2 regions of the Bartonella sp. HY761 genome follow, and region 1 is predicted to be linked to the other one. Evidence: predicted binding sites of a transcription regulator. Region 1 holds the regulator's gene; the other holds the start of a gene.
The links. Region 1 encodes HrcA, which represses chaperone genes, less so after heat shock. Its sites were predicted from a motif close to GTTAGCACTCNCNNNNNGNGAGTGCTAAC; they were not measured.
Positions count from the first base shown of each region.

Region 1 (16,045 bases):
ATAAAGTTCCTGTTATTTTTGGTTTTTTCTCCAAAAAACGTTGTTTATCTTCAAGTGTTTTTGCAATCTTAAATTCTATAATGTGTGACATGAAACTAAAGGTTGTCATATTAAGGTTTACGAGTAAATTCCAAGGAATAAATTTATTGCCCCTTGGCAAAATAAAACCTTCAGGGGTTAAGGTAATAACCGGCTTACCCTTACCCAACATATTTCTAAAACCTTTAAATAAAACAACGATACTTATAAGAAAAAGAAATATAGAAAAGCCAGCAAAGCCATATTTAGCGTTATCCTCAAGAGGTTCATCTATATAAAACATAATTATAAATATTCCAATTGAAATGGTTAGAAAAATAAGGCCTGAAAATATAGCGATAATTGGAACAATAACACGCCCGTGCCGAATAGGACGCACTTCATTTGCTTGGCGTGCAATATTCTTTAAAGCTATAATTTCTTGTAGCGTAAAGTCATTTTCTTCCAAATCACGGTTTTGCATAGGATAGGTTTCCAATTTATAAAAAAGATATTTATATAAAATATTTTAATATATGCAATTGGATTGTATATGTTTACTCAAATTTTATTTATAATTACTCTATAATAATATGTATTTCATGCTAAACCTAAAATCAATTAAGTTATAATCAAACCAATACTCATTCCTGCTCATTTTTCTAAAATATCACAAAGTACAATCACAAGGTGCTACCAATTAATTACGATGAGAATGCCTATCGGCAGCGTATGATATAACTTATTGATGATTAACAAGTAATATTTCATCTCAAAATCGTTATCTTATAAAGATGATCATCTACAAAAAACACGAAATCCTAATTTTTAGGCGGATTAAATACTTTTTGGATTTTTGTATCAGGCTCCTGATCTATGAAATCGCTTATTTGTTGCAATTTTTTAGGGTGCTGTGCAATCCATCGCTGATAGGCCTTTATATTATTAAGCAGCTTATTTTTATTTTCCTTTGATAAAGCAAGCTGTGTTAAATTATAATCTAATAAAAGGCCGCCGCCATTACCCTGCGGTTGAATGGCAACACCAATTGTGTGTTCTTCATCCAAAAAAATAGGCTCTTGGCGCCTTTTTATGAGAGTAAAAGGCCCAGCATTTCGTGCTTTATATGTTAAAGCCAAATCTAAAGAATTGGGGACGATTTTCAATACATCACTGTAACCATCGCGCTTTAAACCATAAAGGTAATAAAATGTGCCACGCCAATGTTTAACACGTCTATCAATTTTGACCGCACAAATATGTACCTTATTTCGCGTAAGCCGATGATAACAAAACCGACACCAGACACTTGCCCCCCACAAGCCAAGTAACGCCATGCTACCCATAAATATATAAATGGCCAGAAAAGCAACTAAACGTGTTTTTAATGTATCAATGCCAACTTGAATCGTAATTTTATTAGGATCATTGACACTTCTTACAACAGCAGATTTTCCGCGTAGGGCAAAATCATCAGGAATTAGAAAATCATATAAAGTAAATGGGTAGCCATCAAATTTACCTTTACTCTTCTCTACTAAAATTCCATCTTTTTCAAAGCTAAAACCACATTCAATAAGATGATAATTACCCTCCCAACATCTATAATTGGCCTGTAATTCCGGAACGACCTCATAATTTTGTGAAATTACCCAATCTGTCCAAATATGCTTGAGAGGAAGATAACTGGCAAAGACAATAGTAAATAAAAAACCGCCACCAAAAAAAACAGTCCAAAATATTGCTATGCCGGTGAAAAACCAAGTGCCAAGATATTTTAAACGAATTTCTTTCACCGGTAGCTCTATATCTAAACTATTATCTTGTAGCTCACTCATCAGTTTGTCGCTTTTCAAAATACAGTTACTTAATAACCCAAAATATATATGCTGCACAAAATATATTAATACTTATTAATCTTTAGGTGGATTAAATACTTTTTGGATTTTTGTCTCTGGTTCCTGATCTATGAAATCGCTTATTTGTCGCAATTTTTTAGGGTGCTGTGCAATCCATTGCTGATAGGCTTTTATATTATTAAGCAGCTTATTTTTATTTTCCTTTGATAAAGCAAGCTGTGTTAAATTATAATCTAATAAAAGGCCGCCGCCATTACCCTGCGGTTGAATGGCAACACCAATTGTGTGTTCTTCATTCAAAAAAATAGGCTCTTGGCGCCTTTTTATGAGAGTAAAAGGCCCAGCATTTCGTGCTTTATATGTTAAAGCCAGAGCTAAAGAATTGGGTACAATTGTCAAAACATCGCTGTAACCATCGCGCTTTAAACCATAAAGGTAATAAAATGTACCGCCCCAACGTTTATCAACCCTATCAATTTTGACCGCACAAATATGTACCTTATTTCGCGTAAGCCGATGATAACAAAACCGGCACCAGACACTTGCCCCCCACAAGCCAAGTAAAGCCATGCTACCCATAAAAATAAAAATGGCCATAACAGCGGCTAAACGTGTTTTTAACGTATCAATGCCAACTTGAATCGTAATTTTATTAGGATCATTGACACTTCTTACAACAGCAGATTTGCCCTGTAGGGCAAAATTATCAGGAGTTAGAAAATCATATAAAGTAAATGGATAATAATCAAATTTACCTTTATACTTCTCTACTAAAATTCCATCTTTTTCAAAGCTAAAACCACATTTAATAAGATGATAATTACTTTGCCTACATCCATAATCAGCCTGTAATTCCGGAACGACCTCATAATTTTGAGAAATGACCCAATCTGTCCAAATATGCTTGAGAGGAAGATACCCACTAAATACGACAATAGCTAAAAAAGTCCCGCCAAAAAATACAGTCCAAAATATTGCTATGCCGGTAAAAAACCAAGTACCGGGATATTTCAAACGAATTTCTTTAACCGGTAGCTCTATATCTAAACTATTATCTTGTAGCTCACTCATCAGTTCGTCGCTTTTATATTCTAACTATTTATTGCCCCAATATATAAGATAACTTAAAGTCACTCATTGTTTAGGTGGGTTATAGATTTTATCCTGCTCAGTTTCTGGCATATTTTCAATATAAGCATCAAATTTCTGCAATTCTTCAGGGTGCTGGGCAATCCACGTCTGATAGGTTTTAATGTTGGTCTGTAATTTTGCTTTATCCTGTTTGGATAAAGCAAGCCGCGTTAGATTATGGTCAAGAAAAAACCCACCACCCGCTTGCTTGGCTTCAATAGCTAACCCAAATTTTTGTTCTTTACTTAAAAAAATGGGTTTTTGACTTTTTCTTATCGGATTATTCGATAACTGCGTGCGTAGTGGCTTTGTAAAAACCCAAGTGTTAGGTGTCGGGTTTATTTTTAAAGCCTCAAGCACTTCAGCTTTTGTCAAACCATAATATGAGTAAACTCTACCAAGCCATCTATCGTGATATCCAACAATTTTGACGACTTTTAATCGGACATCATTAGGCACACTGCGCCAATATAAAACCCGCCACCAAATATATAGCCCCCAAAGGAAAACAGATAATATTATACCCCAAACAAGTTTTTGACCTAGAAAAGTTAAAAACCTTATTTTTATAGTCTCAACACCAAAAATAAAAGATACTTTAGTTGGGTCATTAACACTTTTTATCATTGGTGAATCGCCGGATAAAAAAAGGTTATCGGGAGTTAAAAATTGATACCAACTATAAGGATTATGTTCTCTGCGGTAATTTAATTTTTGTTCATTGCGCTGACCTAAATTAAATATCACACTACAATTTTTTATGTCACCTGCATTACCGACATCATCCCAACATTGATATCTAGCATAGCTATCTGGAATTATTTCGTAATTCTGCGAAACACGCCAATCATTCCATAAGCGTTTAATGCCAGCGTAACTACCCTCAAAAATTAAAAACCATATTGCTAACGCAGTAAAAAGCGTCCAAAAAGACAATACTAATATAATGATCCAATTCGTTGCGTATTTTAACCTAATTCTCTTTTTAGGTAACTCTATATCAACAGTATTATTTTGTATTTCACTCATTGCAACTGTCACCCTAATTACTATAGATATTTATCGAGTTTTTGGTTTGGCGTCGATAGCTGCACTTATTTGTTGCAATTTTTCAGGATGTTGAGCCAGCCATTGTTGATAGGCTTTAATATTGGTAATGAGCTTTTCCTTGTCTTTCTTTGATAAAACAAGATAGGTCAAATTATAATCCAGCAGATAGCCGCTACCAGCTTGCTGCGCTTCAATGGCAACGCCAATAGTCCGCTCTTTATCTAAAAATATAGGCTCTAACCCGCTGCGCAATTGCGTTGCAGCCAAGGCGTGCCGCATAGGGTTTGGCATAACAATCGTAACCGATGAAGGCACGTATCGAAAGCTCATTTCGGCAATAGAAGGGCTTAAACCAAAAAAATAGTAAACTTTCCCTTTACCCTTAGCCACATAAATAGAAGCAATTTTTACAGCTTTAAGCTGCACATTATTAGGAAAGCGTCGCCAATAATAAATGTCCCACCATACATAAAGCCCATAAAAACAAACCGCTACAAATGTAAGCTGGAACAATTTTGTAAATATTAAATTTAAAAGTCGTATTTTTATTGTTTCAATACCAAATAAAAAACTGGTTCTGCTTGGATCATCCACACTGCGCACCATAGGTGACAAGCCATTTAATACTAAGTCATCGGGCGTTAAAAAACTGTGCCAACTATAAGGATACTGTTCAACTCTAAAATTTAATTCTTCTTTTTCAAAACGATTATTGACATTGAATGTTACTTCACAATTATAATAATTTAACGACTTCTTATGTTCATAACAGCTATATTGGGCATCTCTATTTGGAATGACTTCATAAGTGTTTGAAATAACCCAATCATTCCATAAACGCTTTATTGGATAATAACTACCTATCAAAACAGGCCCTATAAAAAAAAGAGAAAAAAGCAAAGTCCAAAAAGTTAAAACCAGTATAAGTCCCAAATTACTCAGATAGGTAAACCGTATTTTTTTTACCGGTAGTTCAATATCCAAACTATTACCTTGTAGTTCACTTATTACTTTGCCGCCCTTGCTTTTTAAGCATTTATCTATTTTTTGGCTTTGCGTCGATTGCCTCACTTAATTGTTGCAATTTTTCAGGGTGCTGTGCAATCCATTGTTGATAGGCTTTAATATTGGTAATGAGCTTTTCCTTGTCCTTTTTTGATAAAACAAGATAGGTCAAATTATAATCCAGCAGATAGCCGCTACCAGCTTGCTGCGCTTCAATGGCAACACCAATGGTTTGTTCTTTATCTAAAAATATAGGCTCTAACCCGTTACGCAATTGGGTTGCAGCCAAGGCATGCCGCATAGGGTTTGGCATAACAATCGTAACCGATGAAGGCAAATATCTTATACCGCTAGCAGCAATAGATGGGCTTAAGCCAAAAAAGTGGTAAACTTTTCCCTTACCTTCAGCCACATAAATCGAAGCAATTTTGACAGCTTTAAGCTGCACATTATTGGGAAATCGCCGCCAATAGTAAATTTTCCACCATATATAAAGCCCATAAAACCATACGGCTATAAATGTAAATTGAAACGCTTTTGTTATCAACAGACTTAAAAAACGTATTTTTACTGTTTCAATACCAAATAAAAAACTGGTTCTACTTGGACTATCAACACTGCGAACCATTGGAGATAAGCCATGTAATTCTAAATTATCCGGCAATAGAAAAACATACCAACTATAAGGGTACTCTTCATGGAAGTAATTTAATTTTTCTTCCTTATAACCCTCACCAGCATTAAATGTAACTTTACAATTTATATATTCAGGCGTTCCACCATAATTGTAACATTCATATCTAGCATAAGCATCTGGAATAAATTCATAATTTTTGGAAATAACCCAATCATTCCATAAGCGTTTTATTGGATGAATCGAACTAACTCCAAGAACAAAAAAAGTAAAAAGCGTCCAAAACAAAGTCCAAAAAGTTAAAACAAGTATAATTCCTAAATTGCTTCGATAGGTGAGCCGAATTTTTTTAACCGGCAATTCTATATCTAAACTATTGTCTTTTAGCTCACTCATTACTTTGCCGCCCTTGCTTTTTAAGCATTTATCTATTTTTTGGCTTTGCGTCGATTGCCTCACTTAATTGTTGCAATTTTTCAGGGTGTTGTGCAATCCATTGCTGATAGGCTTTAATATTTGCAACAAGTTTTTGTTTGTCTTGTGGCGATAGTTTTAGCCAAGTTAAATCATGATCAAGTATGTAACCGCCACCTGCTTGCTTTGCTTCAATCGCAACAGCAATTGTTTGCTCTTTATCTAAATAGAAGGGCTGTTTATCTTTTTTAAAAGAAGTAAATGAAGTATTAAAAGCAGCACGATTTATTAAAATACCAGTTGAAGAGGAGGGTAAAGTCCGCATATTCATAGCAAGTATTGATGGGCTTAAGCCATAATAATGATATAATATTTCTTTTCGTCTGTTCTGCGTTACGTCAACAACTTTTACTGCTTTTAAACATACATCATTGGCAACACTGCGCCAATAATATATACGCCAGTAAAAATACAAGCCGAAAAACCAAGCAACGAGAATCAAAAATAGTAAGTATTTGCCAAGCAAGAAAGCTTAATAAACGTATTTTAATCGTCTCAACGCCAAAAAGAAACGTTGTTCTATTGAGGTTATAAACACTACGGATCATTGGTGATTGTCCCTCTAAAACCAAATCATCCGGTGTTAAAAAATTAAACCAGCTATAAGGATAATTCTCAAACCTAATATTGAGCTTTTGTTTAAGTGAGTAAATATTTACATAATATGTAACGCCGCAAGTTGTGTATCTTGGACCCCCTCCGTTATCCCAACAAGAATAATCAGCATAAGCATTAGGAATGGTTTCATAATTTCTAGAAACAACCCAATCATTCCATAAGTGTTTCATAGGGTGATAATTAGCCCACAAAAGCCCTATAACAAACATTAACAAAAAAAACAACGTCCAAGGTAAAACGGCTAAAACAATACCCCAATTGGTAAGATAAACCAGTTGAATTCTTTTTGCGGGTAACTCTATAGGTAAAATATTCCCTTGTATTTCACTCATTGACCATCACCCTTATTTTGATTTTTTGAATCGTTTAAGCGGCAAGCTTTCCGATAATATGGTCAAGCAAAATGCGTCCCTTTTCGCTAGCGCGTAAGCGGTTATTGCCAACCATTTCAATAAGGCCATATTCTTGTAATTCAGCCATCACCTTATTATCAAGCGGCTTTCCGCGCAAGGTTTCAAGCGAATGGATATCTAGCCCCTCATAAAGGCGAAGCCCCATAAGCAGCATTTCATCGGCTTGATTATCTTTGGTTAAATATTCTTCCTCAATAATACCGTGGCCTTTTTCTTCAACCAAATCGCACCATTTTTCTGGCAGTTTTTCGGTTATTGTAACCGTGCGCTTATCACCTTCAATAAAACGACCATGCGCACCAGGGCCAATGCCTAAATATTGCTGATAGCGCCAATAAAGTAAATTATGCTGCGATTCAGCTCCCGGCACCGCATGATTGGATATTTCATAAGCGGGCAAACCACGCTTGGCCGTGACATTTTGGGTAATGTCATAAAGCAATGCCGCATCTTCAGGCTCTGGCAGTTTTAATTTTCCTGCTTCATAAAGGCGCTGAAAGGCAGTGCCTTCTTCAATAGTTAATTGATAAAGCGATAAATGATCGGCAGCAAGGTCAATTGCTTGATTTAACTCACTCTCCCATGATTGCGGTGTTTGATTGGGACGAGCATAGATAAGGTCAAAAGACAGGCGCGGAAAAATATCACGCGCGAGGCCAATTGCATAAATGGCTTGTTTAACATCATGAATACGACCAAGACGTTTTAGCTCTGCATCATCAAGCGCTTGCACACCAAGCGATAAACGGTTAACCCCAGCGCTTTTATAAGCACGGAAACGATCTGCCTCGACACTTGAGGGATTGGCTTCCATCGTAATTTCTGCGCCATTTTCAATTGTCCAATGGCGGGCAACTTCATTTAATAAATGGGCAACGGTTTGCGGCTCCATTAAGGATGGCGTGCCGCCACCAAGAAAAATACTGGTAATGATTTTATGGCCAATACGCTCGCGCAATATTGCCATTTCACGCGAAAAAGCCGCACGAAAGCGCGGCTCATCAATACCGCGCATCCGTACATGGCTATTAAAATCGCAATAGGGGCATTTGGCCGCGCAAAACGGCCAATGGATATAAATGCCAAAAGGCTCACGCATTAATCTTCCAGCATATTTTCAGCAAAAAGCTTAAAGGCACGGGCGCGGTGTGATAGCGCTTCACTATCACCCTTTTTCCAACCGTGTTTTTGGGTGGCCGACATTTCACCAAAAGTGGTATCAAAACCTTCGGGCTGAAAAATTGGATCATAGCCAAAACCTTGATCACCGCGCGGTGGCCAAACAATTATGCCTTCAATTTCCCCACGGAAATATTCAGCATGACCATCAGGCCAAGCAAGGCAAAGTACACTAACAAAGCGGCCATGACGCTGCTCATCACGCACTGCGCTTTTTTCTTGCAAGGCAGTTTCCACCTTTTGCATAGCATTAGCAAAATCACGGCTACCATCGGCTTGAATAGCCCAATCAGCCGTATAAACACCCGGCTCTTTATTAAGGCTATCAACTTCTAAACCAGAATCATCCGACAAGGCTGGCAAGCCAGTTGCTTTTGCGGCAGCAAATGCTTTGATATAGGCATTTTGCTCAAAAGTAGTGCCTGTCTCAACAGGCTCAGGCAAACCAAGCTCACCGGCTGATTTGGTATGAAAGCCAAATGGGCCAATAAGCTCGGCAATTTCCTTTACCTTGCCCGCATTATGCGTGGCAACAATAATGTCTTTTGTATCTAATGTACGCATTTTTAAGCCACACATTTTTAAACTTTAGCAATTGCCTGTTTTTGCAATTCAACCAATTGGTTGATGCCATTACGGGCAAGCTTTAAAAGACTGTCGAACTGGTCTTGTGAGAAAGGCTCACCTTCAGCAGTGCCTTGAATTTCAACAATACCGCCCTTGCCAGTCATAACAAAATTGGCATCTGTTCCAGCAGTTGAATCTTCATTATAATCAAGATCAATCATTGGCTCGCCGCCAATAATACCACAGCTAATCGCCGCAACATGATCTTTCAATACGCGCTCAACGCGAACGATCTGGCGTTTTTCCATCAAAGCAAAACAATCATAAAGTGCGATAAAGCCACCAGTAATAGCAGCGGTACGAGTGCCGCCATCAGCCTGCAATACATCGCAATCAACGGTAATTTGCATTTCACCCAAGGCTTGCAAATCAACAACAGCGCGCAATGAGCGGCCAATAAGACGCTGAATTTCAAGCGTGCGACCACCTTGCTTACCTGATGACGCTTCACGGCGCATACGGTCGTTGGTTGAACGTGGCAACATGCCATATTCAGCTGTTATCCAACCTTTACCTGTATTGCGCATCCAACCAGGAACGCGCTCTTCCAAGCTTGCCGTACATAAAACATGGGTATCGCCAAATTTAACCAAACATGAGCCTTCAGCGTGCTTATTGACCCCCCGTTCAAAAGAAATTGGTCGCATTTGATCATTGGAACGGTTGGAATGACGCATGTAAAAGGCCTTTCTAATTTTATGCCACGAAAGATATTAAAAGATGCAATTCTTAAGAACTTGATCTTTCAACGGGCACAGGGACAATATAAGATGTAGCTGCTTTCATAAAATACCAAAAGCAGATTTTCACGTTTAAACTATTAGACTTTGAAATTAAATAAACAAATACGTATTTTGATTTTTTTTTCAATTTTTATCATGAATTGACTATATTGGTGTGGACAATTGTAATCGTTTGCTTTTGCTTTTTATAAATACATGACTCTATCAATAATTTATAATTATTGATCCTATATTTTAAAATAGCTATATATAAAGCAATGTATTTATGCGCTGCTTTTAACCGCGCTTAAAGCGAACAAAAAGGTTTTAGGTTTAATATCATGTCATCGGTTTTTGATACAATGGGATTGGGTGAAATGGATGAGCGCTCTCGCGAGATTTTTCGCCGCATTGTTGAAAGCTATTTAACCGATGGCGAACCGGTAGGCTCACGTAATTTATCCCGCAATTTAACATCGTCTTTATCGCCTGCTACTATTCGCAATGTTATGAGCGATTTGGAACAATCGGGTCTTATTTATGCGCCGCATATTTCCGCCGGTCGCATGCCAACCGAACTTGGCTTACGTTTTTTTGTTGATGCTTTTATGGAAGTTGGTGATTTACCGGCTAATGAACGCAAACAGATTGAAGAGCAAGTGCATGCTGCGGGTTCCAGCCAGTCAGTTGAACAATTTTTAACCGAGGCAAGCCAAGTACTTTCTGGTTTATCGCGCGGTGCGGGGCTTGTTTTAGCAACTAAATCCGATGGATCATTAAAGCATATTGAATTTGTGCGCCTTGATCCGCGCCGCGCTTTAGTTGTACTGGTTAATCAAAATGGCGAAGTTGAAAACCGTATTGTAGAATTGCCAGAAGGCGTTACCCATTCACAATTAGCGGAAGCCAGTAATTACCTTAATGCCCACATTAAGGGACGAAGCTTAAACGAAGTGCGTGATGATATTGCCCGTGAACGTGATGAAACACGTGCCAATCTCGATACGCTTTCCCAACAATTGGTCGATAATGGCCTTGCCGTTTGGGGCGGCGTCAGTGCTGATATGCCAGCGCGCCTTATTGTGCGCGGCCGCGCAAATTTATTAGAAGATATTCACGCCAAGGAAGATATCGAGCGTTTACGCAATTTGTTTGATGATTTGGAAACCCGCGATGGCATGGTGCAATTGCTTGACCTTGCCGAGGAAGCATCGGGCGTGCGTATTTTTATCGGCTCTGAAAATAAATTATTTTCCCTATCAGGTTCATCGGTGGTGGTTGCGCCTTTTCGTGATAGCAATGAAAAGGTCATTGGTGCTTTAGGCGTTATTGGCCCAACACGACTTAATTATGCGCGTATCGTGCCGATGGTTGATTATACTGCACAACTTGTCTCACGCTTATTGCGTTAAGTTAGCCAACAAAAACAATTAGCGGCAGGACATATTAATTTGAACGAAATGGTATGAGTAAATTTTTGTAAGAACCTAAGGATTAAATGCAAGAAGAGCCGCCGAGACGAAAATTTTCAAGGGGCTGTTTTTTTCTAGAAGGTGCAACCTTTTGCATTGATGCAAATAGCGCCCTTGCGCAACAAGCGAGGAATAACCACCATGGGGCAGGCGGTTGCGATTAATCTTGGGGCCAATAATTAAACGATGATTAGACAGATGTTTTGCAATCACATTCAGATTACAACCCCAAATATGCAAATACTGAATTTGTGATCTTTCTTCACCCCCCATGCGAATAAGATGTCATGACAACACTCTGGGTCGGTAAAGTGAGCAATACCATATTGCTCAGGAGTATTGTACTTCAACTTGGAACTCGCCTTTTTCATTAAGAACTTTATCGTTATAATAGAAACTTTAGACAATCTGAAAATACTTTTGATAAATAGCAATATCACTATCAAAAACTAAAAATAGTTTAAATTCAGATAGATCTGATTGTAATTAATTTTCAATCGTCAATATATTATTTACAAAAGCTAATATCAAACCCCTTACAAAACAGCATTATCCTCCTGTCCTTCTTGACATATTTCTACTTTCCTTATAATTGTAATTTTGTAAAGTTAAGAAAGTTTATACGTATGGAGGTGCGATACCTGCTTTGCAAATCTCACTTTCAAAAGCCATATTGGGAGATAGGTTATGAATCGGAGAACAATACTTAAATTACTCACCAGCATCACACTTGCTGGCATTATCGGCACTTCCTCAGTAGCACTGGCATCAGAAACAAAAACCATGGTTGTTGTTGTCAAAGAAGCCGGCATTCCGTGGTTTAATATTTTGAACCAAGGCCTACAAGAAGGCGGGAAGGAATTTAATATCCATGCCTCAATGGTTGGACCTGCACAGGCTGATCCTGCCCAACAGGTCAAATTAATTGATGATTTGGTTGCTAAAAAAGTTGATGTTATCGGTCTTATACCCCTTGATGTAAATGTGACCGCTCAAGCAATCCAACGCGCGCGTGATGCTGGTATTGCTGTTATTACCCAAGAAGGTGACACACAAAAAAACAAAACTTGGGATCTTGAATTGATGAGCGCCAAGTCATTTGGTGAAGCGCAAATGAAGGCCCTTGCCCGCGAAATGGGTGAAGAAGGTGAGTATGTTGTTTATGTAGGCACTCTCACCACAACCGGCCATAATCAATGGGCTGACGCAGCTATTGCTTATCAAAAAGCGAATTATCCTAAAATGAAGTTGGCAGCAGATAGGTTTCCCGGCGCTGATCGCATTGATGAAGCCGCTAAAGTTACCCAAGCCGTTATCCAAACCTATCCAAATTTAAAAGGCATTCTTTCAATGGGTTCAAATGGGCCTATTGGTGCTGGTAATGTTATCCGCCAAAAGAAGCTACAAAAGAAAATCGCCATTGTTGGTACGGTCATTCCCTCACAAGCGCAACAAATGATCATGACTGGCGTGATTAGAGAAGGCTTTTTATGGAATCCCAAAGATGCCGGCTATGGCATGGTAGCTCTTGCCCGTATGGTGTTGGACGGCAAAAAAATTGAAACAGGCATTTCGATCCCTCGACTAGGCGATGCGGTTGTCGATGAAAGCAATAATACTGTTCAAGTAGAACAAATTCTATCTATCAACAAGGAAAATATCGCTGATCTCGTTAAACTGGGTCTTTAATCAACCTGGATTAGAAACTCGTTTTAAACTGTAGTCATCGCAGCGATGACAGGGAGATAGTGATGGTAAATTTTCTTGAGTTGCAAAATCTAAGCAAAACATTTGGTGGAGTTAAAGCGCTTTCAAATGTCGATTTTGATCTTGCAAAAGGTGAGATCCATAGCTTGGTTGGGGGTAATGGATCTGGAAAATCTACAATGATCAAGATTATTTCAGGTGTGCAATCTCCCGATTATGGCAGCCGACTGATTATTGAAGGAAAGGAGTATTCTCATTTAACTACTGTTGAAAGTAGTAATTTGGGAATACAGGTTATCTATCAAGATTTATCGCTATTTCCCAATCTTACTGTTGCAGAAAACATCGCCATTGGTCAGCATCGTGGTAAATTACATACGATAAGCTGGTCTAAAATTAGACAAACAGCGTTAGCGGCAATAAAGAATATTAATGCTGACCTTGACCTTGATGAATTGGTGATCGAACTACCTATTGCCAAACGCCAATTGGTCGCCATATGCAGAGCTATTGCCGCCGATGCAAAATTGCTGATTATGGATGAACCAACCGCGTCCTTGACTCGTCATGAGGTCGATGCACTTTTAGCCTTAACCGTCGAGTTAAAAAATCGCGGCATCAGCATTGTCTTTGTTAGTCATCGCTTTGATGAAGTACTCGAAATAGCCGATCGTGTCACGGTTGTACGTGATGGCGTAAAGCTTGGTACTTATGATGCCAAGGATATGACTGAAAATCAGCTTGTTTATCTCATGTCCGGCAAGGAATTCCATTACGAGACGGCTGAACGCGCTATTGATCGAGCAAAGCCGATTTTAAAGGTCAACGAACTTAGCCGTAGCCATGAATATGATGATATTAATTTAAGCCTATATAAAGGTGAAATCCTCGGCATTACCGGTCTATTAGGTTCTGGTCGCACCGAGTTGGCCTTATCTTTATTTGGCATGAATAAGCCTGACAAGGGTACAATCGAAATTGAGGGAAAAGCGGTAAGATTTTCTTCCAATACCCAAGCAATACATAATGGCATTGCTTATGTTCCTGAAGATCGATTAAACCTATCGCTTAATCTTGACCAACCGATTAGTACCAATATTGTTGTTACTGTCCTTAATGCGATTAAAAGCAAATTTGGCATTATTAAAAAAAGCACCTGCAATGACATTGCCCGTCAATGGATCAGTGATCTTAAAATAAAGGTAGCTGATCCAGAGCTTGCGGTACAAACCTTGTCGGGCGGCAATCAACAACGCGTTGTCATTGCAAAATGGCTGGCAACCAACCCTAAAATTTTGATCCTTGACAGCCCAACGGTTGGCGTTGACTTCCATGGCAAGGATGGAATTTATAATGTTATTAAAAACTTAGCTTCAAGTGGATTATCTGTGATCCTCATTTCAGATGAAATATCAGAGGTTCTTTACCATAGCGACCGCATTTTGGTGATGCATGATGGAAAAATCACCGCAGAATATTTATCCCACCAGACCAGTGAAGCTGAGCTAAAGGAGGCCGTTTATGTTTGATCGACTTTGGAAATTACGTAAAAGTCAAGAATTTTGGCTCGCCATTGTAATCATAATATTTGTGGTCGTATTGTCGATATTAAGGCCAAATTTTACCAGTCTACAAAATATAATGGATCTTTTAAGTTCGTTTTCCTATATGGGCATATTGGTTGCCGCATTGCTAGTAGTTCTCATCGCTGGTGGGATCGATATTTCTTTTGCCGCTGTTGCGACCGTTGCGCAATATGTTGCTTTAACCATCGCCAATAATTATGGCATTGGCTGGCTTGGCGTTACACTAATCGCATGCGCTGTGGGTTTAAGCCTTGGTGTCATCAATGGGATTCTTGTTAGCACTTTGCGTATTCCAAGCATTATCGTGACTATTGCAACCCAAAGTGTCATATTTGGTCTACTCTTAACCATCACCAAAGGGCAAGATATATTTATGCTGCCTGAATGGTTTACTAACGGTGTTGACCTTGTTTTCTATACTGATAATGACGGTATGGAATATGCTATCAACTTACAAATAATTGCATTGGTGTTAACTCTCGCAGTTACATGGATATTATTAAATAAAACTAATATTGGTCGGCAAATTTATGCTTTTGGAAGTAATCCAGATGCTGCACAGCGTGTTGGCTTTAACGTCTTTCGTCTTAATCTTTTTGTCTATGGCTATATGGGATTTGCTGCGGGTATTGCCTCTCTTGTTCTTGCTCAATATACCCAATCAGTTTCGCCAACCGCATTGGTTGGAAAAGAACTTGATGTCATAGCCGCCGCATTTTTAGGCGGGGCAAGCGTGACAGGCGGCGCAGGTACCGTTGGCGGCGCAGTGCTTGGCATTGCCCTTATCGCAATTATGGAAAACGGTTTGACCTTGCTTGGCGTATCCTCTTATTGGTCACAATTTTTCACAGGCTTAGTCATTATTGCTGCGGTGATTAGTATGGCACGCGATGCCCGCCGGCGTTGGCGCGAAGCTCCAGGAGTTGCATGATGAAAGCCAAATCTTCAATTTTTCAAATCTTTAATAACAATAATACGCGCCTTTGCACATTATTATTGGCATTGATCCTTGTCCTTGGACTTTTTATTGGCGATCGTCTATTTTCTGAAGATGGCTTGCGCTCAATGGCTCTTCAGCTTCCAGAACTTGGTCTTTTATCGCTTGCAATGATGGTGCCACTGCTTTCTGGTGGCATCAATTTATCTATTATTGCAACGGCTAATTTATCAGCCCTCACCATTGCTTATGTCCTAACACTTATGCCGATAGATGCCAGTAATTCGGTTGTTATTTTTTGGCAACTAGGGGCAGTAGCGACGGGGTTTATAGTTGCGGTGATTATCGGCTTATTAAATGGCATATTAATCGGCTATTTGCGAGTTTCGCCCATTTTGGCAACATTAGCAACCATGACACTTGTCAAAGGGCTTGCCGTTGGATTAAGCCATGGCACTGTCATATCAGGCTTCCCATCGGGAATTGTTTTTATTGGCAACGGATCGGTCTTTGGAATTCCAATGCCGTTGGCTTTATTCATCGTAACTGCAATTCCAATGGCTATATTGCTTGGCTTCACACCACTAGGCATTAAAATTGCTTTATTCGGCTC
Region 1 covers NZ_CP104887.1:69,756-85,800, reverse strand. Annotated here, with positions in the region: gene N6A79_RS00330 (hypothetical protein) at 1-502, opposite strand, end outside; gene N6A79_RS00325 (hypothetical protein) at 840-1,874, opposite strand; gene N6A79_RS00320 (hypothetical protein) at 1,932-2,948, opposite strand; gene N6A79_RS00315 (hypothetical protein) at 3,012-4,037, opposite strand; gene N6A79_RS00310 (hypothetical protein) at 4,068-4,925, opposite strand; gene N6A79_RS00305 (hypothetical protein) at 5,095-6,093, opposite strand; gene N6A79_RS00300 (hypothetical protein) at 6,122-6,613, opposite strand; gene N6A79_RS00295 (hypothetical protein) at 6,540-7,121, opposite strand; gene hemW (radical SAM family heme chaperone HemW) at 7,156-8,301, opposite strand; gene rdgB (RdgB/HAM1 family non-canonical purine NTP pyrophosphatase) at 8,301-8,945, opposite strand; gene rph (ribonuclease PH) at 8,963-9,685, opposite strand; gene hrcA (heat-inducible transcriptional repressor HrcA) at 10,072-11,142, shown strand; gene N6A79_RS00270 (substrate-binding domain-containing protein) at 11,890-12,891, shown strand; gene N6A79_RS00265 (sugar ABC transporter ATP-binding protein) at 12,954-14,438, shown strand; gene N6A79_RS00260 (ABC transporter permease) at 14,431-15,426, shown strand; gene N6A79_RS00255 (ABC transporter permease) at 15,423-16,045, shown strand, end outside.

Region 2 (16,045 bases), 1.1 Mb from region 1:
ATATATTAATATGCAAATTTTATATATATCTATTATTAAGTGGAAGTTGTATATTTCTATATTTTAATTTTGATATGCAGCATATCAAAAATTTATATAAGTATTCAGGTGTTGCAGAGATAAAAATCTGCAATAGCAAGGTGTCTGGCTTATCGCCCCCCGCTTGAAGCTGGATACCTTGCTCCTCGTTTTACTTAACCAATTTAATTCAAAATACGTGGATTAGATTTGGTGGTAAAATGGCTACTAGTTCTTAAGCACAGGAACAGCACAGGATATTTGGCATTGTTACCCCGAACAGCTAGATATCCTGTTGGTTCATGTACAATATCAACCGGTTATTTATCAAGTTTCATGTGTGCCTTGTTCTAGCATGTTGTGCAATTTTCTTTGCAACTTTAAATGTTTTACAAATTCCATCGATTAAATAGAGGTAATATACCTTGCACTATTGGAAGTAATCAAAACTCAGCTTTTTAATGCAGTGCTTTCATTTTTAGCGGCGCAAAGAGCATCATATTCACTCAACACCGATGATAGTTCATTTTCTAAAACTATTTTTGATTGCTCACTAATATAATCAGCTAAATCCTGCGGTATTCCTGAATAGGTTATATAGCCAACCGTTGCACGAATTGCTTCAAATATATTTTTTACGGTTGTTTCACGTGCTGTGGGTGATGCATCCTGTGCCAGAAGCATAATAAAAAGTGTTTTACTGATGGCTGAGTGTACATTAATTTGGCATTGTTGATAAATAGAGTTTTGACGAAGTACTTCAATTTTTTCGTCTAGAAGCCTTAATTTAGTCGATAGTTCTGAATTAAGCATGTGCATATCCATTATAAATCCCCGTTATATATAATAAATATCGAATAATAATTGGTGTTTAAATACATTACAAGTATATTTATAACCTTTATTCAATATTATTGAATTATTAAAATTATCTTTATTATTATATTATAATAATTTACTATTTTTATTTGTTTCATTGAGTGATATTTCACCAATATGAAAAATACATTCTTATGAAATTTTTACGGCATGTTTAAACTGATAAGGGGGCAATGGTGGTGTTATTATCCTTATGAGAAAAACTAATCTATGCCCCAATTTTTCAAGCTATAAATAAACAGGGCCAAGGTTAATTCACGTGATGATAGGTTATATTCAACCTTTGGCGATACTTGTGCTTATTTTCTAATTTTCATTATCTTGAAAGGAAAATCAATCAGAATAATGAAAGGGTAAGAAAAATGAGCATGAGTGCTTATAGGAAACCAAAAGACATTCAGGCTGATGATAGTCTCTTAGTTTAGAAAGTACTACCCTGCAGGCAAAGGGCACGATTTTTGGGTGGAAATGAAGGCGGTTGCAGTTAATCCCGTTGATGTTGAGCTACTAGCAAATACTATTCCCAAAGAAGGTTATCGCGTACTTGGCTTTGATGCAGCGCGTAGGGTCAAAGCTGTCGGTGACGGTGTAACTTTATTTAAGGAAGATGATGAGGTTTTTATGCTAGCGCGATTGATCGTAATGGTATTAACGCGCAATTTCATTTGGTCGATGAACGTATCGTAGGCCATACGCCAACAAGCTTAAGCTTTGCCGAAGCCGCGGCACTACTTTGACTGTTATCACTGCATGAGAAGCGCTGTTTGATCGATTGCAAATTCAAAAGGCAAGATATCGGGTAATAAAAATATTCTTATTATTGGCGGTGCCGGTGATGTTGGTTGTAGGGCAATACAATGGACGCATGCTTTAAGCAATTTAACCGTGATTGCAACCTCTTCAAGAGATGAAAGCCGCGCTTCGATACACCAAATGGGGCAGATTACATTATTAATCATCATGAAGATTTGGTGTCTCAGCTTAAAAGATTGGCCATAGATGAAGTTGGTTATGTATTATCCACCAATGCAACAGAACAATATTTATCGCAGTTACCATTGATAATGGCGCCGCAAAGCCATCTTGTGCTAATCGATGATCCTCAATCCCTGGATGTGCGCAGTTTTAAAGCAAAATCTATCGCAGTTCATTGGGAACTTATGTTTTCGCGCTCATTATTAAAAAAAACATGACAGGGTGCAGCAGCATTTATTGTTAAATAAAATTACTAGGCTCAGGACTCATTAATTAAGATAGAATATTACGGTTGCGGCGATGCATATAGCCGAGAAGAAGGTGTGTGCACATCGGTCATAGCGTGTCGCGATGCGCCGCCAGTCTTTTAGCTTGGCAAAGAGGTTTTCGATTATGTGACGCAACCGATAAGTTTGCCTGTCATAAACTATCTCGGTGGTTCTGCCCTTTCTGGGCGGAATGCAAGCCTTTATTTTTTTGTCAAGCAATGCCTGCCGGAACCAGTCAGCATCGTACCCCCGGTCTGCAATGAGTTCCTTGGCATCTGGCAGATGCGCTAGCAAAAGAGCGGCTCCTTTGTAGTCACTCATCTGCCCTTCAGTTAGTAGCAGACATATTGGCTTTCCATCTTGATCGCAGACCGTGTGCAGCTTTGAATTCAAGCCGCCTTTCGTGCGCCCGATACGGCGGGGAATATCCCCTTTTTTAACAGGCTGGCAGCCGTGCGATGCGCCTTGAGGTGTGTGGCGTCAATCATGATGCGTTGAGGTTTTGGGCCCTGTCCGGCCAGCATTGCGAAGATGCGGTCAAATACACCCAACCTGCTCCAGCGGATAAAGCGATTATAGAGCGTTTTATGCGGACCATAACCGAGGGGCGCATCTTTCCATTGCAGACCATGTTTGATGACATAGACAATGCCGCTGATAAAGCGCCTGTCATCGACACGAGCAACCCCATGAGACAGTGGAAAACAGGGCGATATTCGCGCCATCTGCTCTTCGCTCAATAAAAACAAATCACTCATTAGTTTCACCTCCACAAAACCAATGAATCACAAATCAACAAAAAAAGGAATCCAAAAAATTAATAGGTCCTGACCCTAGATTGATAAGGGTGAAATTAGAACAACGCTCACTTAGTTATTGTCACCAATCAATGTGCATAATTTGAAAGAAGCGTATTCTCGGCTTGAGGCTAGTAATGTGACGGGAAGATTAGTCATTGAAAACTGGCAATAATAGTTTGGCTAAAAAATGCCTTTTTATTTTTGACTATTTAGAATCTTGGATAATTTTAAAAAAATTCAATTACCGCAAAGAGCCAGCACATAAATTAGGCTTTAAGAAGAAGTAACTAAGGTGATATTCCATGGAATTATGGTCAATCCAACCTGAATCTGCATTCATGGCAAGGTCATCCTTGTTAATATAAAAATAGACTTTATTTTGATAAAATCGGATCAACGTAAAGCCGATGAATTCAGCATCAAGTACAATTCCTGTCTGGTCTTTAACAATTGCTTTAGCGAAAAAATCGTCATGGAGATTAATCGTTATAGAAATATCTGCGTCATTGTTAGAAAAATGAATGAACAGTGCCGCGCCATTTGGTGTAAAAAATTTGTCAAAAGCTAAAAGATTGCTAACGTTTTTATTCAAAATATCATGCTTGGCAAGTTGCGGATCAAAGGGAAGATTGAGATCAAATAAGATGTCAAAATCATTGCTCATCATGTACTTAATCCAGTCATTTTGGTGTTATAGCTTGCAAGATTCAGTCGCGACTTGATTGTAAGATTAATCAAATCGCATTCTATAACGCTTATTTGCTCATCTTTAACATTATTGTTAGCGCGATGAATTCCTTCAAAAAATAGTGCTTTGTCCTTATAAATCTCAATATATTTAATATAATTCATCCAAATGGAAGCTTGAACTCCTCTTACTGTTGTAATGGATAAACTAACATCATCAAACATCGGCGCTATACACATTGATAGTTCACGCAACCTATTTGAAAAGGTTAAATCAATAAAGAAAATATCACTATCAAATTCAGCTCGCGAATAGACTGCATCTTTAAAATAAGCACAATGGTTCAGTAAAAATTCCTTATTTTTCACCGCTATATCAGCATTCCAAAGATCAAATTTTAATAAAAATTCTTCCATTAAATTTCCTTTTTGAAATGTCCCATACAGCAATGAGATATATCGATAATTAGCGCGGCTTAACCTTACCCGTTGATTGGCGTATATGGAGTTCAGGCTTTATCAGCTCATGTCCGTCAAGTACTTCCTTGCCATTTAGAAGATCAAGCAGCGCAAGAGCCGCACGTCTGCCAACTTCGCGTTGACCGTTCCAAACAGTGGTAAGGGCAGGGGTTGCAATGGCAGCTTCTTCCAAGTCATCATAGCCGGTAACAGAAATATCTTCACCAACTTGCAATCCAGCCCGGGCAATGCCATTCATTAGTCCAATGGCAACAAGGTCATTCCAACAAACAGCAGCAGTTGGTTTATCCTTCAGGGCTAAGAATTGTGGGGCTGCTTCAAAGCCTGCTTGTTTGGTGCGTGGTCCAGAAATACGCCATTCGGGCTTTGCTTCAAGCCCTGCTTTTTGCATGGCATTGAGATAACCTTGGTAGCGATCACGCCCAGTAGAGGTGAAATCTGTGCCACCAATCATAGCAATTTTTTCGTGCCCTAAAGAAATTAAATGGTTGGTTGCAAGGGCAATGCCAAATGTGTCATCACCCGTAAAAACCGGTGCTTCAATGCCATCAATACGGCGCGCAACAAAAACCATTGGCAATCCGTTTTCTTGGGCAATGAGGATGTCTTTTAAAGGAGTACCAATTGCCGGAGACATTATAACGCCATCAGCACCTAATTGCAGCAATGTTTCAATAAAGTTGCGTTGCTTTTCTACTTGGTCATAATGGTTGGAAAGAATAAAGGTTTGCCCTGAGCGGTCAAGCTCGGTTTCGATGGAGCGTAAGATTTCAGCGAAAAACGGATTCATAATGTCATGCACAACAACGCCGATAATTCCAGAGCGGGAGGTGCGCAAACTTGCAGCCCGGCGGTTGTAAATATAGCCAATATCTCGAGCAAAGGTTTTGATGCGATTGCGCGTTTCTTCGGCAACCAAAGGGCTATCGCGTAGGGCAAGTGATACGGTCGCCGTTGAAACGTCAAGAGCTTCTGCAATGGTAGATAGTTTGATTTTTTGCGCCACCGATTAATCCTCCACTTAAAATCGTATGATATGTTTATTATTAGCTATACTGGATTTTACAATGAGTTCTAGTCCAAATCGTTCGCAATTCGTTTATTGTATTGAGTGTTAAGTGTTTTCTTACCAATGTTGCGAGATGTTTTTATGATGCAGCATATTAATGTGCTGATTTTGCCGATTAAGCCATTTTGATAATTTTACATGATTAATAATGATGGCGAATAACATACGTGGTTTTAAATAGTGGGTGAAAAATCGCTTTATAATTGTCACAATAATGGTTATGCCTAAGTTGTGAATTGGGATATTGGATGAAAGAGGGCTTTGTGAACTATCGAAAATGCCCCAATAATATGCTAATTTATAATTATGTGTGAAAACATCTAAAGCAGGTTATCAAGGCGAAGACGGAGCAGACTATGTCATTTTTTAAAAAACTTTTTGGCGGCGGCGATAAAACTCCTAAGGAAATCTCCTCGGATCCAATTGACTATAATGGTTTTACAATCAAAGCCACGCCTTTTGCTGCCGATGGTCAGTATCAATCTTGCGGTGTTATTAGCAAAACTATTAATGGTGAAGTGTGCGAGCATCGTTTTATCCGCGCTGATAAATTTGCAAGTACCGATGTGGCGTTTGATATGATTACAATTAAAGCCCGTCAAATTATTGATGAGCAAGGCGATAATTTGTTTAAATAAATAGATTATTGTATCAATATCTTTGTGTCGATTTTGATAGGTGGATATCAACAAATGACAACAAAAAGAAACGAGACGCATAGCAAAATTTTAACTGAGCTTTTCCCCGCGATTCCCTTTATTGATGCAGAGGCGATAAAAGAGGCTGTAACGGCTAAGCATTTGCGCAAATTTCCTCCTTCAATCGCTATTTGGTTGGCTGCCATTGCCTATATCCGCCATAATTATACAGATTATGACCAATTGCGTGATGATGGCTATGATCGTGATAGTGCATTGCATTTTGTGCGCGATAGTATCAATGAAACTTTGACGATATGGCGTTCAAGCCGCTATTTAGAAGATGATGAAGAACAACAGCTTATCTAAACTTATTGTGATATAGCTCATTTAAAAAAGTTTCTTTAGTCACATCACTGACATATTACATGCCTATATTTTATTCTTAGGCATGATGCTTAGATGTGAATCTATCTAAATGACCATAATATGTGTTTGGTACATAAAAAAATAAAAAATATTTTTGCTCATTCCTTGACAAATGCCTTTTCAATTTTTATCTCTAATGCATCGTTAGCACTCTCAACTATCGAGTGCTAACAATAGAGGCATAAAGCCTTATTCAATTATTAGGTTAACATTTTTACTAAGGGTAAAAACCATGGCTACACCAAATTTCCGCCCGCTCCACGACCGTGTTGTGGTTCGCCGCGTTGAATCAGAAGAAAAGACTGCTGGTGGCATCATTATTCCTGATAGCGCCAAAGAAAAGCCACAAGAAGGCGAAGTTGTTGCTGTTGGCGCAGGCGTACGTGATGAAAACGGCAAGGTTGCAGCTCTTGATGTTAAGGCTGGCGATCGCGTTCTTTTCGGCAAATGGTCTGGCACTGAAGTCAAGCTTGGCGGCGAAGATCTTTTGATCATGAAAGAATCCGACATTATGGGTATTCTCGGCTAATCATTAGCTTTTGAGCCTGTACCTATCCGTCTATTTTTAAAAATTCGGGAAATTTCCCTAAAAGGAGTTAAATAAATGGCTGCTAAAGAAGTCAAATTTGGCCGTGAAGCACGTGAGCGCATGTTGCGCGGTGTTGATATCCTTGCCAATGCTGTTAAGGTAACACTTGGTCCAAAAGGCCGTAACGTTGTTATTGAAAAGTCATTTGGTGCACCACGCATCACTAAAGATGGTGTTTCAGTTGCTAAAGAAATCGAACTTGAAGATAAGTTTGAAAATATGGGCGCACAAATGGTGCGTGAAGTTGCTTCTAAAACCAACGATATCGCTGGTGATGGTACAACAACTGCAACCGTTCTTGCACAAGCTATCGTTCAAGAAGGCGCAAAAGCTGTTGCTGCCGGCATGAACCCAATGGATGTAAAGCGCGGTATTGATGCAGCTGTTGCTGAAGTTGTTGGCGTATTGCTTAAAAAAGCAAAGAAAATCAACACATCTGATGAAGTTGCTCAAGTTGGTACAATTTCAGCTAATGGTGAAGCAGAAATCGGCAAGATGATTGCTGAAGCTATGCAAAAAGTTGGCAATGAAGGCGTTATCACTGTTGAAGAAGCTAAAACTGCTGAAACAGAGCTTGAAGTTGTTGAAGGTATGCAGTTCGACCGCGGTTACCTTTCACCATATTTCGTCACCAATGCTGAAAAGATGGTGGCAGATCTTGATGATCCTTACATCCTTATCCATGAAAAGAAGCTTTCAAACTTGCAAGCTCTTCTTCCTGTTCTTGAAGCTATCGTTCAAACCGGTAAGCCACTTCTCATCATCGCTGAAGATGTAGAAGGTGAAGCATTGGCAACTCTCGTTGTTAACAAGCTTCGCGGTGGTTTGAAAATCGCTGCTGTTAAGGCTCCTGGCTTTGGCGATCGTCGTAAGGCAATGCTTGAAGATATCGCTGTTCTTACAGCAGGTCAGGTTATTTCTGAAGATATTGGCATCAAGCTTGAAAACGTAACCCTTGACATGCTTGGCCGTGCGAAGAAAGTTGCTATCACTAAAGAAACCACCACAATTGTTGATGGTGCTGGTGAAAAAGCTGAAATCAATGCACGCGTTAGCCAGATTAAGGCTCAGATCGAAGAAACAACTTCTGATTATGATCGTGAAAAACTTCAAGAACGTCTTGCTAAGCTTGCTGGTGGCGTTGCAGTTATCCGCGTTGGCGGTGCAACTGAAGTTGAAGTTAAGGAAAAGAAAGACCGCGTTGACGATGCATTGAATGCAACTCGCGCCGCTGTTGAAGAAGGTATTGTTCCTGGTGGTGGTACCGCACTTCTTCGCGCTGCTAACGGCATCACCGTTAAGGGTATCAATGCTGACCAAGACGCTGGTATCAACCTTGTTCGTCGCGCTCTACAAGCTCCTGCTCGTCAGATCGCAACCAATGCTGGTGATGAAGCTTCAATCGTTGTTGGCAAGATCCTTGAAAACAGTGCTGATACATTTGGCTACAACACTGCAACTGGTGAATATGGCGATCTTATCGCTCTTGGTATTGTTGATCCAGTTAAAGTTGTTCGTTCTGCCTTGCAGAACGCAGCATCAGTTGCTGGTCTTCTTGTTACCACTGAAGCCATGATTGCAGAACTTCCTAAGAAAGAATCTGCAATGCCTGCAATGCCAGGTGGCGGCATGGGTGGTATGGGCGGTATGGACTTCTAATAGTTCAAACCCCTTTAAAAATAGAGAAAAGCGGCTCATTGAGCCGCTTTTTTTATGATATTATATCGAAGTTGCAGCTTATAAAATTGCCCAAACCTTGAAAAGATTTGGGCGACTAAATAGGCTTAAATAACGGGCGGTTGATGATTATTGAGCAGTATCGCTATTATCTTTAGCGGTGTTTACATGATCGATGTTTCTAGTATTGCGTTCCATGACAATATGCATCCAATCCTTGCCGCTTGGTGATTGGAAAATTTGTAAGCCAAATTCGGGTATGATTGAATATAAATGGTCAAAAATATTCGACATAGTATTTTCATATTCTGCCCAGACGACAGTATTGGTAAAGCAATAAATCTCTAACGGTAGCCCATTAGCATCGGGTGCTAATTGGCGAACCATCAAGGTCATTTTTTGATGAATACCGGGATGGCTTTTCAAATAGGCGGTAATATAAGCTCTAAATGTGCCGATATTGGTCATGCGTCTTGTGTTGGCTGCAATAGCCGCCTTGTCTCCAAGCTTGCCATTCCACTCGGTTATCTCTTTGGTTTTGCTGTCAAGATAATCGCGCAGCAGTACATACTGCGATAAATGTTGCTTATCTTCTTCAGTTAAAAAGCGAATACTGCTTTGGTCGATAAAAAGCGCGCGTTTAATTCGGCGACCACCAGATTCTTGCATGCCGCGCCAATTGATAAATGGATCGCTCACCAATTTTCGGATGGGAACAGTGGTAATAGTATTATCAAAATTTTGCACCTTAACCGTATAAAGGGCAAGCTCGATAACCGTACCGTCAGCACCTAGATTTGATACGGTAATCCAGTCGCCCACCCGTACCATATCGGTAGAAGCAATTTGCACACTGGCAACCAGTGATAGCAATGTATCTTGAAAGACCAGCATTAAAACCGCAGCCATGGCACCAAGGCCTGACAGAAGAATAAGCGGCGAGCGATCAATTAAGGTGGCAAGGATCAAAATGGTGGCAACGGCAAAAAGTGCAACCTTTACAATCTGAATTAGCCCTTTGATGGAGCGCATTTTTAAATGTTGGCGGTGGTGATAAATATCTTCAAATGCGCTGAGCATGGAAGAAATGGCTAGGGCGATGGTAAGAATGATAAAGGCATTGGCGACATTTTCAATAATTTTGGTGGCAGCCCCTGGTAGTCCAGGTACAACGCCAACTCCAACCGAAAATACCAATGCCGGCGCAATATTGGCAAGGCGCGAAATGGCAGAGCGAATAAAATCATTATCGCCACCTTTTACCATATTAAGCAGCCGATAAGAGCCACGCAATAGCAAAGCGCGGACCAAAAAATTCACAACAAAAGAAGCGACAATCAGAATAGCTAGCCAAATTAAAGTTTGAAGCCAAGCGTGCTGGCCTAATAATTGCTGCATTGTTTCATCCACTTGTTGCACTCCTTGTTCTAGGTTCGAGCCCACCATACTCTCCTTTAAATGGTATCTATTGCTTTTACTGTTCATAAAAACAGCTTTTCATTTGGTTAGGTTTAGCGGTATATTATCGAAAAAATAGGGCAATAAGATCATAATTATTTTATAAAGCGCTATATCATATTAAGTCGAGACAATTATTATAAGATCGTTGCTAATTTCACATTGAAAGATCATTTTATAAGACTGCTATAAGCTCTCACTGGTTCGTGAAAGCACCGTGAAAATGTTTTTTAAGTTTATGCTTACACTTTGCGATGTGATTGATTATAGTATTGTTAATTGATGATTAGGAGATCGTTATGGGTAAAATTTTGTTTGACCTTCCAGCAACACCTTTAGTTCCAGTTGTGGGTAGCGGGGATCTTTTTCCGGTAAATCGTATTTTTTGTGTAGGTCGTAACTATGAAGATCACGCCAAGGAAATGGGCGCAGCAGTTGATCGTGAAGCGCCTGTTTATTTTACCAAACCCGCCTCGGCGGTTGTTTTGTCTGGCGGCACTATTCCCTATCCTCCTGGTACGACAAATTTTCATTATGAAATGGAATTGGTTGTCGCAATTGATAAGCCAGCTTTTAGAGTTGGTGTTGATGAGGCGCTTAATAGCGTGTTTGGTTATGCCTGCGGTCTTGATATGACACGGCGTGATTTGCAACAATATGCTAAGGATAGACGCTATCCGTGGGATATTGCTAAGGCGTTTGAAAATTCAGCGATTATAACGCCAATAACGCCAGTTGAAGAATTTGGTGCGGTTAATGATCAGCATATATGGCTCAAGCTTAATAATGAAACCAAGCAAAGTTCTCATTTAAATGCCCAAATTTGGAGTGTTGAGGAAATTATTAGCCATTTATCGCATTATTATCACTTAACTGCTGGTGATCTTATCTATACAGGTACACCATCAGGTGTTGGTGCGGTAAAGTCTGGCGATATCATAACTGGTGGTATTGATGGACTTTCAGCGTTGGTTATTGAAATTGGTAATGCTGAATAGCAAAGTTATTTTAATCTTTTGCCATGGGTAGCAGTGTTTAAAAGCATTTGCCAGAATAAAAATCTGTGCCTGGGCTTTCACTCCATAAAAATAATAATTATATAGGCGTTAAGTCACATAGCTATTGAATGTTTATGCGATTTAATGTCTATAAAATTATCCATTGCTTAAAAGCTTGCTGAAAACTATGGCTTGGGTTATGGCAATATGGTTGTGCTGTTGGGCTTTTAACATTAAAGTTCCTTTGCTCGTTTTATGATCAATATCAGGTTTTATTAATGCGTTTTTCACCGGATTTTCTGGACGATATTCGAGGCCGTGTCCCTATTTCAACGGTGGTCGCAACGCGCGTTACATTTGACAGTAAAAAAAGCAATGCATCCCGCGGAGATTATTGGGGTTGTTGTCCATTTCATGGTGAAAAGACGCCAAGCTTTCATTGTGATGATGGCCGTGGGCGCTATCATTGTTTTGGCTGCGGTGAAAGCGGTGATCATTTTCGTTTTTTAATGACACTTGATGGCTTAGGTTTTACGGAAGCAGTGGAACGGGTAGCGGATATGGCTGGTGTGCCAATGCCAAAAGCTGATCCGCAGATGGAGCAGCGCGAAGCGCGTAAAGCCACGCTTTATGATGTCATGGAAATGGCTACTCAATTTTTTGAGGCGCAATTGCAAAATAGCCAAGGCAATGAAGCGCGCCAATATTTACAAAATCGTCAATTGCCGCAAGCAATACAAAAACGTTTCCGCCTTGGTTTTGCGCCGAATAGTAAAACTGCACTAAAAGATCACCTCCTAGCCAAAGGTGTTAGCGTCAAACAAATGGACGCCGCTGGTCTTATCGTGACAGGAGCAGATATTCCAAGTCCATATGATCGTTTCCGTCATCGTGTTATATTTCCAATTGCGGACTTAAAGGGGCGAATTGTTGCTTTTGGTGGTCGTGCTTTATCAACTGAAGTGCGGGCGAAATATTTAAATTCGCCAGAAACCGAATTATTCCATAAGGGCAATTTGCTTTATAATGGCGGCGAAGCACGACGAGCAGCACAAGCTAAAGGCGGTGAAGCAGCAAAGCCTATATTGGTTGTTGAAGGTTATATGGATGTCATTGCCCTTGCTAAAGCCGGCATTGATAATGCTGTGGCACCGCTTGGTACTGCACTAACCGACGAGCAATTACAACTTTTATGGCGCATGTCAAATGAGCCAGTTTTGTGTTTTGATGGCGATGGCGCTGGCATTAGTGCAGCTTACCGTGCCATTGATCGTGCCTTACCTTTGTTAAAAGCCGGTGTGTCTTTGCGCTTTGTGACATTACCTAATGGTAAAGACCCCGATGATATTATTCGCGATAATGGTGGCGAAGCATTTTTGGGTTTAGTGAGTGAAGCGCAGCCATTGATTGAAATGCTTTGGCAACGTGAAGTAAATGACGGCTTAACTGAAACGCCTGAACAGCGCGCCGCTCTTGAAAAGCGATTAACGACAGCTGCTTTTTTGATTAAAGATGAAAGTCTGCGCCATTATTATTTGCAGGATATTCGTAATCGACTTCGCGATTTTTTCCGCCCTAAATTTCAACCTTTTCAAAAAGGGCAAAAGGGCCAGCAAGGTAATTTTGGTAAAAAGACACTCCAGACGATTGCAGCAGGGCCATCACAAAATCTCAATAATTCCGATCTTGCTTGGTCATCAAGAACGCCAATGGCATCGCGTGATGCGGCTATTTTGCTAACCCTTGCCAATCATCCCGCCCTTTGGCATGAAAATTTTGAAGCGCTTGCGGCTTTAGAATTTGCTCATGATGGTTTACAAGATTTTCACCGGGCTATGCTTAATATTTTGGCTGAGTGGTGCCCCGATGATGGTTCTGCTATGCATGAATTGTTAATAAAACGCGGCCAAAAAGCAATATTAGATCGCATCAGTATGATGATGCGCAATTTAAATACCCGCTCTTGTACGTTAGAAGCGCCGATTGAAGATGCGCGTGAGGCATTAAAGCAAGCATTGTACTTGTATTCTAGTGCACGCAACCTACATAAACGATTAAGAGAAATAGAAGTTGATCTTTTAGCAAATCCTACTGAAGAAAAACTGGCTTTGCTAATGGATGTGAGGGCAGAGTTGGAACGTAGTAATGCCACTGAAGCGCTGATTGAAGGCTTTGGTGCATGGGAAAAAGAAAAAGGTTAGAATCACTTTTTTGTAAAATGATTCGCTTTTTTCTTGCGAATCAGACAATTAATCTCGTTAGATTAGGATTGTCATGAGCGCCACCGCAGATTTCTTGGGTGTTGGCGTTGCTTTTGGTTGTCTATTCGTATGGCTTTATGATTGAGCTATACCAATCTAAAATGAGATTATTTTTAAAAAAGCTAAAATTTTGTAATTTTTACAATGTCTTGCTTGAATGTTAATGTTTGGTTATTTTATAGGAAATACTATAAAAGCCACAATAAGTATTTATAATGCAAGATGTTCAAAGGAAGTAACATTTATATATTGGTAAATTATATAGTGTAGACACGCTTTATAGAGAATTTAGCTTTTATTGGAACTTTTGCGCCAGCAAAGGTATTTATAAGGTTTATAGTCTATGGGTCGATTGATAATGGCCTTAGGCAAGTGAATGTCTGGAGTGACGACGGTATGGCAAGCAAGGTTAAGCACAACGAGGAAAATGAAGCTGAACGCGAAGTTAATGCGGATGGCCCACTTCTCGACCTTTCCGATGACGCTGTCAAAAAGATGATTAAAATCGCCAAGAAGCGCGGTTATGTCACTATGGATGAACTCAATGCAGTGTTGCCTTCTGAAGAAGTAACGTCTGAACAAATTGAAGACACCATGGCGATGCTTTCTGATATGGGCATCAATGTTGTTGAGGATGACGAGCAAGAAGGTGACCCTGAGGTTGCGGAAGTTGAAGGCGGCGGTGAACTTGTAGAAGCTGGATCGACCGCGCTTGCTGTTGCTACTAAAAAAGAACCAACCGACCGCACAGATGATCCGGTACGCATGTATTTGCGCGAAATGGGCGCAGTTGAGCTTTTATCACGTGAAGGTGAGATTGCCATCGCTAAGCGTATTGAAGCTGGCCGCGAAACAATGATTGCTGGCCTTTGTGAAAGCCCGCTTACTTTCCAAGCTTTGATTATTTGGCGTGATGAATTAAACGACTCTCGTATTTTATTGCGTGAAATTATTGATCTTGAAACGACTTATGCCGGTCCAGAAGCGCGCCAAGCGCCAATCGTACAGCGTTTTGATCTGGAAGAAAAAGCCGAGCCAGCGCCGCGCCGTCCATCGCGTGATGATGAAGATGATATCACCAATGTTGGCGGTGAATTGGGTATTGATGATGAGGACGAGGACGAGGATGAAGTAAACTTGTCGCTTGCTGCAATGGAAGCAGAACTGCGCCCGCAAGTGATGGAAACTCTTGATCTTATCTATGACACCTATTTGAAATTGCGTAAATTGCAAGATCAACAGGTTGAAAACAGCTTAACTTCTGAAAATGAAGCTTTGTCGCCAACTCAAAAGCGTCGCTTAAAAGAGCTTAAAGATCAGCTTATCAAAGCAGTTAAATCCTTGTCGCTTAACCAAAACCGTATTGAGGCATTGGTCGAGCAGCTTTATGACATCAATAAGCGTCTTGTGCAAAATGAAGGTCGTTTAAAGCGTCTTGCCGATTCTCATGGTGTTCGGCATGAAGAATTTTTGAAAGCCTATCAGGGCCGTGAGCTTGATCCAGATTGGCTAAATTATGTGCTTACTTTGAAAGCGCGTGGTTGGGTAGAATTTGCTAGCCGTGAAGAGCGTCATATTCTTGAAATTCGTGGTGAAATTCAAGAGCTCGCCCAAGAAACGGGTATTTCAATTGGCGAATTCCGCCGCATTGTCAATCAGGTACAAAAAGGCGAGCGCGAAGCAACCATTGCTAAAAAGGAAATGGTAGAAGCCAATTTGCGCCTTGTGATTTCAATTGCTAAAAAATACACCAATCGTGGTTTGCAATTCCTAGACCTTATTCAAGAAGGTAATATAGGCTTGATGAAGGCGGTTGATAAGTTTGAATATCGCCGTGGTTACAAATTCTCAACCTATGCGACTTGGTGGATTAGACAGGCAATTACCCGCTCTATTGCCGACCAAGCTCGTACTATCCGTATTCCAGTGCATATGATTGAAACAATTAATAAAATTGTACGCACATCACGGCAAATGCTACACGAAATTGGCCGTGAGCCAACACCGGAAGAATTGTCAGAAAAATTGGCAATGCCGCTTGAAAAAGTGCGCAAAGTGCTCAAAATTGCCAAGGAACCGATCTCCCTTGAAACACCCGTTGGTGATGAAGATGATTCACATCTTGGCGATTTCATTGAAGATAAAAATGCGCTATTGCCAATTGATGCGGCTATCCAAGCCAATTTGCGCGATACAACCACGCGCGTTTTGGCGTCCTTAACCCCACGTGAAGAACGTGTATTGCGCATGCGTTTTGGTATTGGCATGAATACCGATCATACCTTGGAAGAAGTCGGGCAACAATTCTCGGTTACGCGCGAACGTATCCGCCAGATTGAAGCTAAGGCATTACGTAAGTTGAAGCATCCTAGCCGTTCGCGCAAATTGCGTTCTTTCTTGGATTCATAAATAATTGTAGCTCTATAGCTTACAAATAGTTTTGATTAAATAAAGGTGGGTTTTCCCACCTTTTTTGTTGTGTTCGTTTTTATATTAAGCTTTCTTGTAGCTCAATTGTTTCAAGGTTATAAAACCATTTTTGTAAGGATTTTAATATTGCTAAATAAGCGCTGCTCGTGGACAATATTTATCAATGTCAGCTTATGGTCCAAAGCTTTCATTGACGCCTATTTTCGCAATCATAACCTATCATTTGTTGTTGCCCATTTTGATTATTTTCCATGAACTCAGTAAGTGCTTTTGAGTGCGGACAATAATCGTTCAAATGTTCTTCTGCTTTTTTTAAAAGTCGCCCATTTAGGCCACGGATTTGTTGAGAATTTATTGAAAAATTGTCTTCTCGAACGGTCAGAGACAA
Region 2 covers NZ_CP104887.1:2,361,108-2,377,152, reverse strand. Annotated here, with positions in the region: gene N6A79_RS10335 (hypothetical protein) at 469-831, opposite strand; gene N6A79_RS10330 (alcohol dehydrogenase catalytic domain-containing protein) at 1,360-1,584, shown strand; gene N6A79_RS10325 (hypothetical protein) at 1,641-1,859, opposite strand; gene N6A79_RS10320 (hypothetical protein) at 1,869-2,090, shown strand; one part of gene N6A79_RS10315 (IS5 family transposase) at 2,142-2,566, opposite strand; one part of gene N6A79_RS10315 (IS5 family transposase) at 2,566-2,899, opposite strand; gene N6A79_RS10310 (hypothetical protein) at 3,183-3,608, opposite strand; gene N6A79_RS10305 (hypothetical protein) at 3,605-4,045, opposite strand; gene N6A79_RS10300 (LacI family DNA-binding transcriptional regulator) at 4,095-5,114, opposite strand; gene N6A79_RS10295 (HlyU family transcriptional regulator) at 5,534-5,815, shown strand; gene N6A79_RS10290 (DUF2293 domain-containing protein) at 5,870-6,184, shown strand; gene groES (co-chaperone GroES) at 6,477-6,773, shown strand; gene groL (chaperonin GroEL) at 6,849-8,492, shown strand; gene N6A79_RS10275 (mechanosensitive ion channel family protein) at 8,640-9,908, opposite strand; gene N6A79_RS10270 (fumarylacetoacetate hydrolase family protein) at 10,268-10,966, shown strand; gene dnaG (DNA primase) at 11,245-13,167, shown strand; gene rpoD (RNA polymerase sigma factor RpoD) at 13,624-15,636, shown strand; gene N6A79_RS10255 (hypothetical protein) at 15,845-16,045, opposite strand, start outside.
Region 2: the regulator HrcA is predicted to act here: its motif matches at 6,388-6,416, upstream of groES (co-chaperone GroES).